3 regions of the Duganella sp. S19_KUP01_CR8 genome follow, and region 2 is predicted to be linked to each of the others. Evidence: predicted binding sites of a transcription regulator. Region 2 holds the regulator's gene; each other region holds the start of a gene.

What was found. Region 2 encodes sigma-54, which starts transcription at its own class of promoters, with help from an activator protein. Its sites were predicted from a motif close to TGGCANGNAANCTGCTTT; they were not measured.
Region 1: a site for sigma-54 is predicted at 2,630-2,647, ahead of V6M89_RS25100 (urease accessory protein UreD). Genes of this name have one in related genera too.
Region 3: a site for sigma-54 is predicted at 2,051-2,068, ahead of prpB (methylisocitrate lyase). Genes of this name have one in related genera too.

Annotation. Positions count from the first base shown of each region.
Region 1 covers NZ_JAQQPR010000030.1:81,353-85,202, reverse strand. The annotation lists gene ureC (urease subunit alpha) at 1-1,112, opposite strand, end outside; gene V6M89_RS25110 (urease subunit beta) at 1,114-1,440, opposite strand; gene V6M89_RS25105 (urease subunit gamma) at 1,452-1,754, opposite strand; gene V6M89_RS25100 (urease accessory protein UreD) at 1,763-2,620, opposite strand; gene V6M89_RS25095 (PEP-CTERM sorting domain-containing protein) at 2,803-3,495, shown strand; gene V6M89_RS25090 (NAD-dependent epimerase/dehydratase family protein) at 3,611-3,850, shown strand, end outside.
Region 2 covers NZ_JAQQPR010000009.1:158,825-162,674, reverse strand. The annotation lists gene V6M89_RS11650 (enoyl-CoA hydratase/isomerase family protein) at 1-96, opposite strand, end outside; gene V6M89_RS11645 (alginate lyase family protein) at 129-1,064, opposite strand; gene hpf (ribosome hibernation-promoting factor, HPF/YfiA family) at 1,163-1,522, opposite strand; gene V6M89_RS11635 (RNA polymerase factor sigma-54) at 1,600-3,078, opposite strand; gene lptB (LPS export ABC transporter ATP-binding protein) at 3,084-3,836, opposite strand; gene lptA (lipopolysaccharide transport periplasmic protein LptA) at 3,839-3,850, opposite strand, start outside.
Region 3 covers NZ_JAQQPR010000016.1:34,962-38,811, reverse strand. The annotation lists gene V6M89_RS17155 (alpha/beta fold hydrolase) at 1-154, opposite strand, end outside; gene prpR (propionate catabolism operon regulatory protein PrpR) at 287-1,954, opposite strand; gene prpB (methylisocitrate lyase) at 2,108-2,995, shown strand; gene prpC (bifunctional 2-methylcitrate synthase/citrate synthase) at 3,106-3,850, shown strand, end outside.

The sequences.
Region 1 (3,850 bases), on a different contig from region 2:
ACCACTTCGCCGACCCGGCCCATGGCCTGCGAATCGGACGACATCATCGAGATCGCGCCGATGTCGTGCAGGATGTCCTCGGCCGCGATGGTCTCGCGGCGGATGCGCGACTCGGCGAAGGCCACGTCCTCGGCGATCGCCGCATCGAGGTGGTGGCATACCATCAGCATGTCCAGGTGCTCGTCCAGCGTGTTGACGGTGAACGGGCGGGTCGGATTGGTCGACGACGGCAGTACGTTCGATTCGCCCACCGCCGCGATGATGTCCGGCGCATGGCCGCCGCCCGCGCCTTCGGTGTGGAAGGTGTGGATGGTGCGGTCCTTGAACGCGGCCAGCGTATCGGCCAGGTAGCCGCCTTCGTTGAGCGTATCGCTGTGGATGGCGACCTGCACGTCCATGCGGTCCGCCACGGACAGGCAGTTGTCGATGGCGGCCGGGGTGCTGCCCCAGTCCTCGTGCAGCTTCAGGCCGATGGCGCCGGCACGCACCTGTTCTTCCAGCGGCTCCGGCAGCGAGACATTGCCCTTGCCGAGGAAGCCCAGGTTCATCGGGAAGGCGTCGGCCGCGCCCAGCATCGAATGCAGGTGCCACGGTCCCGGCGTGCAGGTGGTGGCCGAGGTGCCGGCCGACGGACCGGTGCCGCCGCCTATCATGGTGGTGACGCCGCTCATCAGCGCTTCCTCGATCTGCTGCGGGCAGATGAAGTGGATGTGCGTGTCGACCCCGCCGGCGGTGACGATCATGCCTTCGCCGGCGATGATCTCGGTGGCGCCGCCGATGGCCATCGTCACATTCGGCTGGATGTCCGGATTTCCGGCCTTGCCGATGGCGGCGATCATGCCGCTTTTCAGGCCGATGTCGGCCTTGACGATGCCCCAGTGGTCGACGATCACCGCGTTGGTGATCACCGTGTCCATCACGTCGGCGGCCACGCGCTGCGACTGGCCCATGCCGTCGCGGATCACTTTGCCGCCGCCGAATTTGACTTCCTCGCCGTAGGTGGCGTAATCGTGTTCGATTTCGATAAACAGTTCGGTGTCGGCCAGGCGGATGCGATCGCCCTTGGTGGGGCCGAACATTTCCGAGTAGGCGCGGCGCGAGATTGTAGCCATGTCAGCCCTTCGATGGATTGGGATCGAGCTTGCCCATGACTTTGCCATTGAAGCCGTAGACTTTTTGATCGCCGCCCAGCTTCACCAGTTCCACCGTGCGCTGCTGGCCCGGTTCGAAACGCACAGCGGTGCCGGCGGCGATATTCAGGCGCATGCCGTAGGCCTTCCAGCGCTCGAACTTGAGCTCCGTGTTGACCTCAAAAAAATGGAAATGCGAGCCAACCTGCACCGGCCGGTCGCCCTGGTTGGTCACCACGACGGTCGCGGTGGCGCGGCCTTCATTGAGGCCGATCTCGCCCTCTTCGAGTATGTATTCGCCTGGGATCATGATGATCTCCTTTAGGGGATGGGGTTATGGACGGTCACCAGCTTGCTGCCGTCGGGGAACGTGGCTTCGACCTGGATGTCGGGGATCATTTCGGGTATGCCTTCCATGACGTCGGCGCGGGTGAGGATGCGGGTGCCTTCGGACATCAGCTGCGCCACGGTCTTGCCGTCGCGCGCACCTTCCATGATGGCGCAGGTGATCAGCGCCACCGCTTCCGGATAGTTCAGCTTCAGGCCGCGCGCGAGGCGGCGTTCCGCCACGATGCCGGCGGTGAAAATCAGCAGCTTGTCTTTTTCTCTTGGTGTCAGGTCCATGGTGTCTCTCAGGTTTGCCAGATGCGCGGCGTGACGGCCGCGCGCTCCAGCAGGTACGGGCGCAAACGGCGCCATACGGTCAGCATCAGGCGGCGCGCGGTTTCGCTGTCGTCGCCCAGGTGGCGCGCGACCAACACGCCCTTGGTTTGCGTGACGCCGAAAACGTGTTCGCCGTCGGCTTGAATATCGGCGCGGATCTCGGCCAGCACGGCGGCGCTGAGCGGCTTGCCGGCGGCGATCAGCGTGGCGCAGACGGTCTTGCCGTTCAGCGCCAGCGGGCTGTCGAGGCGAGCGGCCAGCATCGCGCCCTGCTCCCACCAGATCAACCGACCGTCGCGGCGTATGCTGCTGCGCTGGGTCACGGTGCCGGTGTTGAAGGTTTCGCCGGAGCCGCGCCGGCCCATGCAGAGGATCTCGCAGCCGATGTAGGTGGCGCCGGCGGCCAGTTCGACGTGCTGCTCCAGCACCACGTTAGCGGTATCAAAAAAGATGGTTTCTTGCGGCAGCCATTCGAGTGCGGCGCCAGCGCCCACGCTCAGGCGCACGCTCTGGCGCGACACCTTGCCGTTGGCCTTGTACCACTTGGCGGCGCCGGGGGTGGTGAGGAAGGCATGCGCCTGCGCGCCAACGCCGACCGTGATCGCCAGCTGGTCGCCGCCCACCACGCCGCCCGGCGGATGGACCACGATGGCGTGGCACACCTTGGCGTCCTCCGGGTATAGCGCCTTCTGCACGCGCAGCGGGCCGTAGTGGCGATTGTCGAACAACCGGGTGGTGCCGGCGTCGTCGGCAAAACCGAGGGCGAGGCTGGCCTGCCATGCACTGTGGCTGGCGGCGAGTTCTCTGGATGCGGTGGTATCGGGCATGCCTGACGTAATGCAAGCGTCATGCCAGCTGAATTACGGGCTACACCGGCCGTAAAGACATTTTTCGCACCAAAGAGAGCCCCACGCACCACAACGGTGCACGGCATGTCGGCGTCGCGTTTTACCTATGTCAAATTTGCATGTAAAATAAGCACCGTTTTTCATATCCTTCAAGGACAGCAATGCGATTCACTACTTTTGCAGCCGCCGTGGCGGTTGCCCTGGCGCTGGCGCCAGCCGCGCAAGCGAGCACCTTCGGTTCCAACCTGATCGCCAACGGCAATGCCGAAACCGGCAACACCGCCGGCTGGGCCACCACGCCGGGTTTTGAAGTCGTCAATTACGGCGCTGCCGGCGGCTTCCCATCGCTTGCCGATCCAGGCCCTGCGGCTCGCGGCACCTACTTCTTCGGCGGCGGCTACTCGGCCAAGACCAGCGCCAGCCAGACCATCGACCTGTCCGCACTGAGCGCGGCGATCAACACCGGCGCCTCGCGCTTCGACCTGTCGGCCTGGCTGGGCGGCTACGACTCGCAGAACGACAACGCCGAACTGACCGCGACCTTCTTCGGCAGCGGCGGCGCGACACTGTCCCAAGCCAGCATTGGCCCGGTCTCCAACACCGACCGCGGCAACCAAATCGGCCTGCTGCTGCGCGACACGCAAGGCTACATCCCGGTCGGCACGCTCAACGTCGGCATCACGCTGACCATGATCCGCAACGCCGGCTCCTACAACGACGGCTACGCCGACAACCTGTCCTTCGCCGTGGCCGCCGCGCCGGTGCCGGAAGCGGACGCCTACGCCATGCTGCTGGCCGGCCTGGCCGTGCTGGGCGTGGTCGCCAAGCGCAAGCAACGCAAAGGGCAAGCTTGATACTTCAAGCCTGATCCTTGCCCGACAATCAAGAGTACTTTGCGCCGCGCGGGCTGTTTGCGCGCGGCGTTCATGCCCATACTGTTTGCTTCTCGATTTGATTAGTGAGCACAGCATGAAAGTATTCGTCACTGGCGCAGCAGGCTTCATCGGCGGTTCGATCGCAGCGGGACTGGTAAGCGCAGGCCATCAGGTAACAGGCCTGGTGCGCAAGCCGGAACAACTGGATGAACTGGCCAGGATCGGCGTGACCGGCGTAGTCGGCACCTTGAACGACCGCGATCTGCTGATCGCCCAGGCGCAGGCGGCGGACGCCGTCATCAACGCCGCCAGCAGCGACAACCGCGCCGCCGTC
Region 2 (3,850 bases):
CACCATCGCCAGCGATAAAGAGTTCAAGGCCTTGGGCCGGTCCAGCGTGATGAAGCCGGTTCCGTTGCTGACGCTGGTGTGGACGTATTCGCTCATGAGGTGCTTGGTGTGGTGGAAAAAACCCTATTCTACTGCGACTTGCCGGGCGCCAGATGCTCCAGCGGATTGGCCAGGTTGAGGTCGCCGCCCAGGCGCGGCTGGAAGTTGGCTTTGAGCGGCATCAGCTCCGCCCTGCCCTGGTGCCGGGCGTAGACGATGGCGAACGACATCTCGCTGACATTGGCCCGCTCCTGCGTGAAACCGGTGGCCTTTTCCATCGCCGACGGGTCTTGCGCGGCGGCCAGCGTGAAGCGCATCAGCTGGTCCAGTTTGGCGGAATGCAGGTCCAGGATGGACGCGCTCATCACCAGCGGCACGGCCGCGAACACGTGGTAGTGCAAGGCCTTGGCCGCGCGCTCCATTTCCGCCGGCAGCGAACCGTCCGCCGCCACCTGCGCCATCGCGTGCTCGAACACCTTGCGGCCCCAGGCCAGGTAGCGCTCGTCATGCGTGACGCCGCCCACCGCCGTCACCGCCAGGCCTTCCCAGTAGTAGTGGTTATTGCGCGTGCCCTTGTGGGCATCGGAGTGCGCCATGGTGGCGTCGGCCAGCGTCTTGAACCAGGCTTCGATGGTTTGCTGCTGGACGGGGGTGGCGGCCGGCTTGACGCGGGCGTAGCTCAGCGCCATGCCGCCCAAAGTCCACTTGCGCACGTACCAGGCCTGCTCGCTGGACAGCTTGCCCAGCAAGGCCCGCTGCCCGGCCCAGCTCTCCAGCCAGCCCAGCGCGCAGGCGGCGTTGCCCTGGCTGGCGTTCTGCGCCACCTCGGCCAGGAAGTCGTCGATCGGCTTGGTGTTGGCGATATTGCGCGCCCGCAGTACCGGATCGATGACGGAGTGGTGCGCATCCGAGTAGTAGCTGTTGGCGTCGATGTCGATCACGGCCGGCGGCGGCGCGGTGCAGGCCAGCACGGTGGGGGCGGCCAGCGCCAGCAGCCATGCCGTAAATAGTTTAGCTCGTTTCATGCCACTCCCGTCCAAGTTTGGAAAACGTTTACTCTAAACCATTTGGACGCAAAAAAGGGCGCCTCTGCACCCTTAGTTTGATGGTGCCGGGGCCGTTGTTATAGGGCGGCGGCAGCGGGTTCGTAGCTATCCGGGAGATGCTTGATCGCATCGTGGCCGTGCTCTTGGACCTTGGCTTTGTATTTCATGACCTGCCGATCCAGCTTGTCGATCAAGGTATCGATGGCGGCGTACAAGTCTTGGGACAGGCTTTCCACGTAGACGGTCTTGCCCGACATACGCAGGTTGATTTCAGCCTTCTGGCGTTTCTCTTTCTCTTTGAGGTTATCTACAGTCAGGATGACAGCAATATCAATCACTTGATCAAAGTGGCGGGTGACGCGTTCCAGCTTGTTCTGCACGTATTCACGGATGGCCGAGGTCACTTCGAGATGATGTCCACTGATGGTGAGATTCATACACACTCCTAAAGATAATGTCGCTTCTTACGGTTAGTGCGGAGCCCATTACTGCCGGGCGCGCAGGAACCAAGTAACTACAAAGATTTACGGAGACTGACTGGCGGGATCTTCAACGCTTCGCGATATTTGGCAACAGTGCGTCGCGCAATCACCATGCCTTGTTCTCCCAGCATGTCCGCAATCTTACTGTCGGATAAAGGATTTTTCGGGTCTTCTGCTCCTGTCAATTGCACGATGAGTGCACGTATCGCCGTCGAACTTGCTTCCCCCCCCGCTTCGGTGGCGACATGGCTACCAAAGAAATATTTCAACTCAAACATGCCATGCGGGGTCAGCATATATTTTTGAGTTGTTACACGAGAAATAGTGCTCTCGTGTAGTCCCAGTGTATCAGCAATTTCGCGAAGCACAAGGGGGCGCATGGCAACCGCACCATGGGAGAAAAAGTTCTTTTGTCGTTCTACTATCGCTTGTGCAACGCGCAAAATCGTGTCGAAACGCTGGCGCATATTTTTGATCAGCCACTTCGCTTCCTGCAGCTGCGCGCCCATCGCGCCCTCGCCTTTTCCCTGCTTGAGCAGGTTGGCGTACATGGCGTTCACGCGCAGGCGTGGCATGACGTCGTTGTTCAGGCTCACTTGCCAGCCGTTGCGCGCTTTTTTGACGATCACGTCCGGCACCACGTAGTCCGACACGTCCGACGCGAACGCCGAACCCGGATGCGGATTGCACTGGCGGATGACGGTTTGTGCTTCGCGCAAATCTTCGTCGTCGCACAGCAGCGCCTTCTTCAGTTTGTTGAAATCGCGCTGGGCAAACCAGGTCAAATGATTTTCAACAATCGCCAGCGCCATGCGCCGCGTCACCATCGGGATGGCCGGCAAACGCTTGATCTGCAGCGCCAGGCATTCGGACGCGTTGCGCGCGCCCACGCCCATCGGGTCGAAGCTTTGCAGCATCGACAAGGCGGTCTGCAACTCGTCGATCTCCAGCTCCAGCTCTTCCGGCAGGCGGGCCAGGATTTCTTCCAGCGATTCTTCGAGGTAGCCGTTCTCGTCCAGCGCGTCGATGATCAGCTCGACCAGCGCGCGGTCACGCATCTCCAGCACCGTCACCCGCATCTGCTCCATCAGGTGCTCGCGCAGCGTGCAGTGGCTGGCCTCCAGCTGCGGACGCGAGTCCTCGTCGTCGGGCGCCTTGCTGCGGCCGGCGTCGCTCCAGTCGACGTCGGCGTCGCTGCTGGTGCTTTCGGTGTCGGCGGCCGGGCCGTCGTAGTTGTCGGCGTCGGCGGCCGGCGCCTCTTGCGCGTTGGGCGGGCCTTCCGGCGGCGCGTCGCCGACCGGGGCTTGCTGGCTGATGGCGCCGTCCGACAGCAGCCGCAGCGAGCGGTCCAGCGGGTCGTCGAGGCGCTCCAGCAGCGGATTATCGGTCAGCAGCTGTTCCAGTTCCTGGTGCAGCTCCAGCGTCGACAGTTGCAGCAGCCGGATCGACTGCTGCAATTGCGGTGTCAGCGCGAGGTGCTGCGACGTGCGCAGTTGCAAAGACTGTTTCATGGGTTTTACATACGGAAGTGTTCACCCAGATACACGCGACGCACCGATTCGTTGGCGATGATGTCGTCTGGCCGGCCTGAAGCCAATACCGTGCCCTGGTTGATGATATATGCGCGGTCGCAGATGCCCAGCGTCTCGCGCACATTGTGATCGGTAATGAGGACGCCGATGCCGCGTTCCTTGAGGAAGCGCACGATGCGCTGGATCTCAATCACGGCGATCGGGTCGACCCCGGCGAATGGTTCGTCGAGCAGCACGAAGCGCGGATTGGTCGCCAGTGCGCGCGCGATCTCCACGCGGCGGCGCTCGCCGCCTGACAGCGACAGCGCCTGGTTCTCGCGCAGCTTTTCGATTTGCAAATCGGCCAGCAGGGTATTGAGCCGTTCATCAATGGCAGCCTTGGATAAAGGCTTGCCGTCCACTTTCTGAATTTCGAGGACGGCGCGGATATTTTCTTCCACCGTCAGCTTGCGGAACACCGACGCTTCCTGCGGCAGGTAGGACAAGCCGAGCGAGGCGCGGCGGTGGATCGGCAGCGAGGAGATATCGGTGCCGCTGATATCGATGCTGCCGGCGTCCGACGGCACCAGGCCGACGATCATGTAGAACGAGGTGGTCTTGCCGGCGCCGTTGGGGCCGAGCAGGCCCACCACTTCGCCGCACTCGACTTGCAGGGACACGTCGTGCACGACCTGGCGCTTGCCGTAGGTCTTTTGCAGGCCGCGTACGATCAGGGTGCTACCGCAGGATGATTCCATGCTTACTTCTCCGT
Region 3 (3,850 bases), on a different contig from region 2:
GGATCACTGGCTCGCCCTTGCCGGTCACTTCGACCTTGAAGGCTGGATGGGCGGCGGCTGCGGTGGCGCCGGCGGCGACGGCCGGTGCGGCGGCGTAAGCCAGCGCCAGGCTGGCGGCGATGGTGGCGATACGTTGGGTGAGCGAGCGTGGCATGGTGACCTCCTTGGTTGTGACGTTGTGTCAAATAAGTGAGGCCATGCTATCGAACCGGCATTGCGCCGGCGACGACTACTGGATGAACGGTTTTTTTGAAAGGATGAGCGGTAGGCGGGCAGTACCGCCTGTCTAGCCGGTTTCGGCGCGCAGCTTGCGCCACAGGGTAGTGCGGCTGATGCCGAGGTAGTCGGCGGCGGCGTCGCGGCGGCCGCCAAAGCGGGCCAGCACGTCGGTCACGCTTTCGGCGGATGCGCGGGGCGCCGCGAGCGCCAGTGGCGGCGCGCCGGAGCTGAAGCCGATGGCCTGCGTGCCGGCGCTGTGCAGCGTGGCGGTGTTCGTCGTCAGTTCTGGCGCCACGCTCAGGACGAAGGCCGGCGTCAAGGCCTGCAATGGTTCGGCGGCCAGGAATAGCGCCAGGCGCTCGGTCAGGTTGCGCAGTTCGCGCACATTGCCGGGCCAGTCGTAGCGCTGCAGCAGCGGCGCGCAGGTCGCCATCTCGGCGTGCAGGTTGGGGTGCGGGCGCGCGCCCAGCGAGGCCAGTGCGTTCTTCAGCGACCATTCGGCCAGCGTCATCACGTCTTCCTGCCGCGCACGCAGCGGCGGCAGCGACAGGCGCAGCACCGCCAGCCGGTAGAACAGGTCGGCGCGGAAGCGGCCTTCGCGCACGCGCTGCTCCAGATCGCAGTGGGTGGCGCTGATGATGCGCACGTTGACGGCGATCGGCCGCGTGCCGCCCACCCGCACCACTTCACGTTCCTCCAGCACGCGCAGCAAGCGGGTTTGCAGCGTCAGCGGCATTTCGCCTATCTCGTCGAGGAACAGCGTGCCGCGATTGGCCGCTTCGAACAGGCCCGCGTGGCCGCCGCGCCGCGCGCCGGTGAAGGCGCCTTCCTCGTGGCCGAACAGTTCGGACTCCAGCAGCGATTCCGCAATCGCGCCGCAATTGACGGCGACGAAAGGCCTGTTCTGGCCCAGCGTGCGCGGACTCTCGCGATGGATGGCCTGCGCCACCAGTTCCTTGCCGCAGCCGGTTTCGCCTTGTATCAGCACGGTCGCCGGGGATTTCGCATACAGCACCACGGACTGGCGCAGCGCCTCCATCGCGTCGGAGTCGCCGCGCAGGTCGTTGATGCCGTGCTTGGCGCGCAGCGTGTCCGCCACCACGGCGCCGCGCGTGCGGCTGCGGTTCGATTCGAGTTGTGTCAGCCGCGCCATCTCCAGCGCGTCGTCGAAGGCGTGACGGATCGAGGCGGCCGAGTAGACGAACACGCCGGTCAGTCCCGCTTCCTCGGCCAGGTCGGTAATCAGGCCGGCGCCGACGATGGCCTTGATGCCGGCCGCTTTCAGGTCGTTGATCTGGGCGCGCGCGTCTTCCTCCGTCGCGTAGGTGCGCTGTTCGACGTCGAAGCCGAAGGTACCGGCGAATTCGGCCAGCTCCGGCAAGCGCTCCTGGTAGGTGACGATGCCGATGCGCTCCGACACCCGGCGCGCCCGCGCCAGTGCCTGCATCACGTCGAAGCCGCTGAACTTGGCGATCACCACCGGCACCGATAGCCGGCCTTTCAGATAGGCCGCGTTGGAACCGGCGGCGATGACGGCGTCGCATCGCTCGGTGGCCATGCGCTCGCGGATGTGGCGCGCCGCTTCGTCGAAGCCAAGGTTGATCGGCTCGATGGTGGCCAGGTCGTCGTATTCCAGCGTGATGTCGCGGAACAGGTCATACAGGCGCGAGACGGACACCGTCCAGATGACCGGTTTGTCGTTGATGTCGAAGGGCAGGGGAGTGGAATGGCGCATGTTTCAATTGTAGTTCATCTGTTTCGTTGTTTCAAATTGAAACGCTAGTGAAACGCTTGAAATACGTAAGTTATTGATTTATATAGGGTAGTAATCTGGCACGCCCCTTGCAATAGATACCCCAACTTCACTGCAACATTGAAAGGTCACAACATGAGTCAATACTCCGCAGGCGCCGCTTTCCGCAAAGCCGTCCAAGAAGAATCCCCATTGCAGGTAGTCGGCGCGATCAACGCCAATCACGCCCTGCTGGCCAAGCGCGCCGGCTTCAAGGCGATCTACCTGTCGGGTGGCGGCGTGGCGGCGGGTTCGCTCGGCCTGCCGGACCTGGGCATCTCCAGCCTGGACGACGTGCTGACCGACGTGCGCCGCATCACCGACGTGTGCGACCTGCCGCTGCTGGTCGACGTCGACACCGGCTTCGGCGCCTCCGCCTTCAACGTGGCGCGCACCGTCAAGTCGATGATCAAGTTCGGCGCCGCAGCGATGCACATCGAAGACCAGGTCGGCGCCAAGCGCTGTGGCCACCGTCCGGGCAAGGAGATCGTCTCCAAGCAGGAGATGGTTGACCGCATCGCCGCCGCCGTCGATGCGCGCACCGATGAAAACTTCGTCATCATGGCCCGCACCGATGCGCTGGCCGTCGAAGGCCTGGACGCCGCGATCGAACGCGCCGTCGCCTGCGTGGAAGCCGGCGCGGACATGATCTTCCCGGAAGCGATGATCAGCCTCGATATGTACAAAAAATTCGCCGCCGCCGTCAAGGTGCCGGTGCTGGCCAACATCACCGAATTCGGCTCGACGCCGTTGTTCACCGTGGACGAACTGCGTAGCGCCGATGTGGGCCTGGTGCTGTATCCACTGTCCGCCTTCCGCGCGATGAACAAGGCTGCGGAAAACGTCTACGGCGCGATCCGCCGTGACGGCACGCAGCAAAACGTGGTCGACACCATGCAAACCCGCGCCGAACTGTATGAGCGCATCAACTACCACAGCTTCGAGCAAAAGCTGGATGCCTTGTTCGCCGCACAGAAAAAATAATTGACCACCGCCGTCGTTCCCGCGCAGGCGGGAACCCATAGAACACGTGCATTCACGCTCAGCATGGATTCCCGCCTACGCGGGAATGACGGTATCACTGGAGACTTAGAATGACCGAAGCTACTTTCAAACCAAAAAAATCCGTCGCCCTGTCCGGCGTCACCGCTGGCAATACCGCACTGTGCTCCGTCGGCAAAACCGGCAACGACCTGCACTACCGTGGCTACGACATCCTGGACGTCGCCAGCACCTGCGAGTTCGAGGAAATCGCCTACCTGCTGGTACACGGCAAACTGCCGACCGCCGCCGAACTGAAAGGCTACAAGACCAAACTGCGTTCGCTGCGCGGCCTTCCAGCATCGCTGAAAGCGGCGCTGGAAGCACTGCCAGCATCGGCACACCCGATGGACGTGATGCGCACCGGCGTCTCGGTACTCGGCTGCACGCTGCCGGAAAAGGACGACCATAACGTGCCGGGCGCGCGCGACATCGCCGACCGCCTGATGGCTTCCTTCGGCTCGATGCTGCTGTACTGGTACCACTTCAGCCACAACGGCAAGCGCATCGACGTGGAAACCGACGACGACTCCATCGGCGGCCATTTCCTGCACCTGCTGCACGGCGAGAAGCCATCCGAAAGCTGGGTCCAGGCGATGCATACGTCGCTGATCCTGTACGCGGAACACGAGTTCAACGCCTCCACCTTCACCAGCCGCGTCATCGCCGGCACGGGTTCGGACATCCACTCCGCCATCACCGGCGCGATCGGCGCGCTGCGCGGCCCTAAACACGGCGGCGCCAACGAATTCGCCTTCGAGATCCAGAAGCGCTACGAAAACGCAGACGAAGCCGAAG